One region of the Nocardia pseudovaccinii genome, then DNA from elsewhere that is predicted to be linked to it. Evidence: riboswitches for the same ligand, from Rfam matches in the RefSeq annotation. Region 1 holds a riboswitch; the other holds the start of a gene.
What was found. A riboswitch is a leader RNA that binds a small molecule or an ion and turns the genes downstream of it on or off. The one in region 1 is predicted to bind S-adenosylmethionine.
Positions count from the first base shown of each region.

Region 2: linked by a shared signal. The riboswitch ahead of metX (homoserine O-acetyltransferase MetX) and the one ahead of ACQPZ2_RS32515 (amino acid ABC transporter permease) in region 1 are both predicted to bind S-adenosylmethionine.

Region 1 covers NZ_CP192074.1:7,222,823-7,226,053, reverse strand. The annotation lists gene ACQPZ2_RS32525 (ABC transporter substrate-binding protein) at 1-268, opposite strand, end outside; gene ACQPZ2_RS32520 (amino acid ABC transporter ATP-binding protein) at 288-1,067, opposite strand; gene ACQPZ2_RS32515 (amino acid ABC transporter permease) at 1,064-2,059, opposite strand; SAM riboswitch class I at 2,069-2,162, opposite strand; gene ACQPZ2_RS32510 (hypothetical protein) at 2,495-3,208, shown strand.
Region 2 covers NZ_CP192074.1:8,736,391-8,739,621, forward strand. The annotation lists gene ACQPZ2_RS39475 (MFS transporter) at 1-675, opposite strand, end outside; gene ACQPZ2_RS39480 (TetR family transcriptional regulator) at 808-1,551, shown strand; SAM riboswitch class IV at 1,595-1,705, shown strand; gene metX (homoserine O-acetyltransferase MetX) at 2,130-3,231, shown strand, end outside.

The DNA.
Region 1 (3,231 bases):
AGAACCGCAATGGCGGTGCGGCACCCCCGGATCCGGTGACCACCAGCGTGCCGCGGTCGCGAATGGCCTGCGGCAGTTCAGCGGCGATGGCATCGACCTCGGCGGCGTGGATCCGGCCGGACTGGCCGGGGGAGAGGTCGAAGGTGATCGAACCGGCGGGCTGCGCGGAGTTTTCCGCGTCCGGATCGGTGCCGCAGCCGGTGGCCAGCAAGGCGACCGTGGCGGCCAGGCCGACCAGGGCAGAGAGCTTCATCGAATACCTGTTCATCGTGGAGCGCGCACCGCGCTCAGCGGACTCGGGACAGAAATGCGCGGGTGCGCGCGTGTTGCGGGTTGTCGAGTACGGCGGCGGGCGGACCTTGTTCGACGATCACGCCGCCGTCGAGGAATACGACGGTGTCGGCGACCTCACGGGCGAAACCGATTTCGTGGGTGACGATCACCAGCGCGGTCCCGCCGTCGGCGAGATCGCGGATCACATCGAGGACTTCGCCGACGAGCTCCGGATCCAGCGCGGAGGTGGGTTCGTCGAAGAGGATCACCGGCGGTCGCAGCGCCAACGCGCGCGCGATGGCAACGCGCTGCTGTTGTCCGCCGGACAGCCGCCGCGGATAGGCGTCGGTCAGGTCGCCGATACCGACCCGCTCGAGCAGATCCCGTGCCTCGGCCTCGATTTCCGCACGCGGGCGACCCCGCGCGGAAATCGGTGCGAGCGTGACATTGTCGAGCACCGTCAGATGCGGGAAGAGATTGAACTGCTGGAAGACGAAGCCGATATGCGAGCGCTGTCTGCGCACTTCGCGGTCCGACAGCGCGTGCAACTTATTGCGACGCAGCCGATATCCGATCAGTTCGCCGTCGATGTGCACGGTGCCCGCATCCAGCGACTCCAGGTGGTTGACCACCCGCAGCAGCGTCGACTTGCCGGAGCCGGACGGTCCGATCACAGTGACCACCTCACCGGCGTGGACCGTGAGGTCGATGCCACCGAGTACCTCGGTGCTGCCGTAGGACTTACGCACCCCGCGCACCTGTACCGCAGGAGCCGGGGCCACCGGCGCGCTCATCGAGTCGCTCCGCGTGGTGCTGCGGAACCGATTTCGGCGATTTCGCGCAACCGGCGCCAGACCTTCCGCACCGGTGTCGGTGGGGGCGTGCGGTGCGCGCCCTTGGCGTAGTGGCGTTCGATATAGAACTGCACCACCGACAGAATCGTGGTCAGCACGATGTACCAGACGGTGGCCACCATGAGCAGTGGCACCACCCGGCCGTTGCGGCCGTAGATCACCTGGACCTGGTAGAAGAGTTCCGCGATCGCCATGACCGAGACGATCGAGGTGCCCTTGAACAGGCTGATCACCTCATTGGTCGCATTCGGCAGAATCGAGCGCATGGCCTGCGGGACGATGACCGTGCGGAACTGGCGCACCCGTGGAATGCCGAGTGCCGCAGCTGCTTCCAGCTGCCCCGGATCGACCGAAATATATCCGGCCCGGATGATCTCGGCCGCATACGCCGCCTGATGCAATGCGAGTCCGATGACCGCCGCGGTGAAACCGCTGATCACCCCGTTCACCTCGAAGGTGAGAAAGGAAGGGCCGAACGGGATTCCGAGCGAAAGCGTGTGGTAAAGGTAGGCGATGTTGAACCAGAACAGCAGCTGCACGATGAGCGGAATCGAGCGGAACGCCCAGATATAGACCCACGAGATCACCCGCAGCACCGGATTATTCGACAGGCGGGCGATCGCCAATGCCGTACCGATCAGGAATCCGAGTGCCGTACCCCACAGGGTCAGCTCCAAGGTGACCTTCAGCGCCGACAGCACCGATTTCGCGGTGAAGTACTTCGCGAACGTCGACCAATCCCAGCCCGGATTGGTGGCCAGTCCGTGGACGAACTGCGCGAGCAGCACCAGCGCGATGGCGCTGACGACCCAGCGCCACGGATGCCAGGACTTGGCGATCGCCGGTTCGTCGGTACTGCTTACGGTGGCGGTGGGTGCAGCCGGTATCGGGACATCCGATACCGGAGTATCGGATGCGACGGATGCGCTCATATTTCGGTTCCTCCATCGTTCCCGGCGGAAGCACCCGCACCCGGTGACCGGGGGGTTGCTGCGACGTCGATGAGCCAGGTCTCTCGGTCGCTCTGGATGGTGTGTCCGACGCCGAGCACGGGTCGGTCAATGGGTCTAGCCGAAATATCATGCGAAGCAGGCGAAGTCTGGCACAAGGGTACGAATCAGCGTGAGCGCAGACCTTGTTTGCATGGTCGTGAGCAGGCACTATTGGCTCGGTCGTGCGGTGGATCGCGGCATTTCGAACCAAGTTTTCCGCGTGCTCTTCGTCCGGTTCGCCCGCCCGCGGATCGCCGCGGCGGTCCATCGGGACGCGCGGCGCGAACGTGTCGCCTGCCGAAATAGACGCTGTTGCGAAGGTTTGCCGGAGTACTCTCGGACCTCGATTCGTGCCCGACGATGAGGAGGTCCGCCGTGACCCTGCTGCGCCGTCTGATCACGCTAACCGCTATCGCGACCGGTACGGCCGCGATGACTCTCGCCGCCCCCGGCATCGCCGCCGCGGGTCCGGCGCCGATACCCGCACCCGCCGTTCCGGCCGCGACCGCACCGTCGGCCCAAGCCGCACCCGGTGATCTGTTCGCCGGTTACCGAGCCGTCGTGGAGGCGCTGCGCACCTTCGGCATCGACCCGTTCCTGTACCCGGCGGTCGCGCCGTTCTGCTCCGACACCGGCAGCCTCGGTCTGGTGCCCGCGGTGGCGGGCGCGGTCCCGGGGCCGTGGCCCAAAACCACGGTGGCCATTCCAGGACTCGACCCGGCCGCCGTCAAGGCGGGCCAGGTCATGTTCACCTTCGTCCCCTACGGCCTCGGCGCGGACGGCACGAATGCTTCGGGCATGAACGTCGCCTGGGTCAACCTGGCCAATGGCCGCAGCGGCATCACCGCCATGGGATCGATCTCCGATGTGGTCCGCACGATGGTGCCCGCCGAAACCCCGGCCGAGATAAGGCCATTGGCCGAACGCGCCGTCCAAGACTTCTTCGCCATATTCCCGGTCGGCGGTGTGCGCGCGGTTCCGGTCGACACCGGATCCGGCACGGTACTCGCCGCAGTCTTCGGAACCGTCGACAACGGCACCAAGTCCTGCTTCTTCCTCCCGACCGTAGGACTCACCACCGTGCGCTGATCCACGGGCCCCACCGATCAAGA
Region 2 (3,231 bases), 1.5 Mb from region 1:
CACGATGGCGATCAGACCGAGCGTCACGGTGACGGCGCCGGGCACGTCATAGCCGCCGGTGCGCGGTGTCGGCACATCCTTGACCACGAAGGCCAGCGCGCCGAGCAGCGCGAGCAGCGCGATCGGGGTGTTCACCAGCAGGCACCAGCGCCAGGAGGCGTATTCGGTCAGCGCACCACCCGCGATCAGGCCGAGTGCCGCACCACCCGCGGAGATACCGGCGAAGACGCCGAACGCGGTCGCACGCTCCTTGGCCTCGGTGAAGGTCACCGAGAGCAGTGACAGTGCCGCGGGCGCGAGCAGCGCCGCGAACGCACCCTGCAGTGCCCGTCCGGCGAACAGCTCAGCACCGTTCTGCGCCAGGCCCGCCACCGCGGACGCACCCGCGAAGCCGACCAGGCCGACGATGAAAATCCGACGCCGCCCGAGGTAGTCGGCCATCCGTCCACCGAGCAGCAGCAGCCCGCCGAAGATCAGCGTGTAGGCGGTCAGCATCCACTGCCGATTGCCGTCGCTGATGTCGAGATCCTGCTGGGCGAACGGCAGCGAGATGGTCACGATGGTGGCATCGAGAACCACCATGAGCTGGGCCAATGCGATCACCCCCAGGGCCCACCAGCGTGCCGAACTCGTTTGCTTCTCCAGAACTTCCACCGCTGTCGCAGTCTCGCTCACCTTGGTCTCCTCGTCCGAAGTTCGTGCAGCCATCCTGTCATGGGCAGACATTTGTCGTCAAGAGAAAAATGTCGCACTACGACATTTGGCTGTTAAAGACACAAACCGTCCCGATTGCGCTAACATGAGGGCATGCTCGAGTCATCGACGCCGATCGGCGCGAGCGCCACAGCCGAGGACGCTGTGCGCGCCCCAGCGAACCCAGGGCCCAGTGCGCCCGGCAGCCCGGGGCTGCGCGAGCGCAAGAAGCAGCAGACCCGGTTGCGCATCATCGAGGTGGCGCTCGACCTGTGCGACGCACAGGGATTCGACGCGACGACGGTCGAACAGATCGCGGACCGCGCGGATGTGTCCCCGCGCACGATCAACCGGTATTTCGACAGCAAAGAAGCCATCGTCCTCGGGCCGGTCAAGGACTTCGGACTCGCGATCGCCGAATGCCTGCGTGGACTCCCGGTCACCGGCAATGAGCTGCGATCGCTGCGCGAGGCCTTCCTGCTGGTCGTCGACCAGGCCGCGGTGAATACCGAGGGACCGCTGTCGTTCCGGCGCTTCCAGCAGATGCAGCGGATCCTGCGCAGCAGTCCGACGGTCAGTGCGCAGAGCATGGAACTGGCCGACGACAAGAACGCCGCGATCGCCGACGCGATCGCCGAGCGGCTCGGCACCCAGCCCGACGCGCTGCCGGTGCGACTGGTCGTCGGCGCCTGGCAGTTGATCGGCCACCTCAGCATGGAGTGCCAGAACTCGATCTTCGACGCGGAGGACACCGCTGCGGCCGCCGCGGAGGCCCGCACCGGATTCACCACGTCGTTCGACGAGTTCATGCGCGTGTGCACCGGGCAGCCCGCGACCGAACCGGTGGACAACCGGTAACGGATTTCAGTCGCCGACGGCGCGGCGGTTACCATGTCCGTCAGGTCATGAGTGCCAGCGCGAAGCCCCGGCTTGCTGGACGGCAACCCTCCAGCAGCGGTGGGGTGCTCCGGGTGATGACCGGGCTTTCGATGGTCGAGAGCAAGCGCGCACTTCAGGAGGTATTTCCGATGAGTTGTTGTCCGTTACCCAGATCCCGATAAGACCTGCTGGCGAACAACCCTTTGGAGCACGACATGAGTGACCCCATCGCGTCCGCGGCCACACTCCCGGTCTACCGGACCGCGGCCCGGTTCAGTCGGGTAGCTAACATCGAGGATGTGCGTTCCCTCGTGATTCCCCCGGCATCGGCGACGCACTGTCCTCAGCGGGCTGGTTTCACGGCGGCGACGACGTGAGCGAGCGAACCATCGACACAGCACCCTCGGTCGCGACGGAGCCGAGCGCCAGCGAGGCGGAGTCGTGAGCGAGCGCAGCGAGCGAACCATCGACACAGCACCCTCGGTCGCGACGGAGCCGAGCGCCAGCGAGGCGGAGTCGTGACCGTGACCGACCCTCGTACCGCGCGTTCGTCCGCGGTGGCACTGCCACCGCCGGACGGGAGGCTCGGCATCATTGCCATCGGGGACGTGCGGCTGGAGACCGGCGCGGTCATCCCGGACGTTCATCTGGCCGTGCAGCGCTGGGGTGAGCTCTCCCCCGCACTGGACAATGTGGTGCTCGTCGAGCACGCGCTGACCGGCGATTCGCATGTCGTCGGGGTGCCCGACGATATCCATCCGCTGCCCGGCTGGTGGGACGGCATGGTCGGGCCGGGCGCACCGGTGGATACCGACGAATGGTGCGTCATCGCGACGAATGTGCTCGGCGGCTGCAAGGGCAGCACCGGCCCCTCGACGCTGGCGCCGGACGGAAAGCCTTGGGGCGCAAGGTTTCCGGAGATCTCGATCCGGGATCAGGTGACCGCGGAAGCGGCGCTGCTCGATCTGCTCGGCATCGAACGGCTGGCCGCCGTCGTCGGCGGTTCGATGGGCGGCATGCGGGTGCTGGAGTGGATGGCCGGCGCGCCGGAACGGGTCGGTTCCGCGCTGGTACTCGCCGTCGGCGCACGCGCCACCGCCGACCAGATCGGCACGCAGACAACGCAAATCGCCGCCATCAAGGCCGATCCGGACTGGCAGGGCGGCGACTACCACGACACCGATCGCGCCCCGACGACCGGCATGGGCATCGCCCGCCGCATCGCACACCTGACCTACCGCACCGAGGGCGAACTCGATCACCGCTTCGAGAACAACGCGCAGGGCGACGAGGATCCGCGCAACGGCGGCCGCTATGCGGTACAGAGCTATCTGGACCACCAGGCCGAAAAGCTTTGCAGTCGTTTCGATCCCGCCACCTACGTGCTGCTGACCGAGGCGATGAACCGACACGACATCGGCCGCGGGCGCGGCGGCATCGCAGCTGCCCTCGCCGCCATCCCGGTGCCGTGCGTGGTCGGCGGCGTCGACTCGGATCGCTTGTACCCGTTGCGAACTCAACAGGAACTGGCCGACGGACTACCGGGCTGCGAGGGCTTGGAGATCGTGCACTCCCGCGACGGCCACGATGGCTTCCTCACCGAAGCCGCCGCCGTATCCAAATTGCTCACCGAAACAATGCGACTGGCGCGAGTCGGTC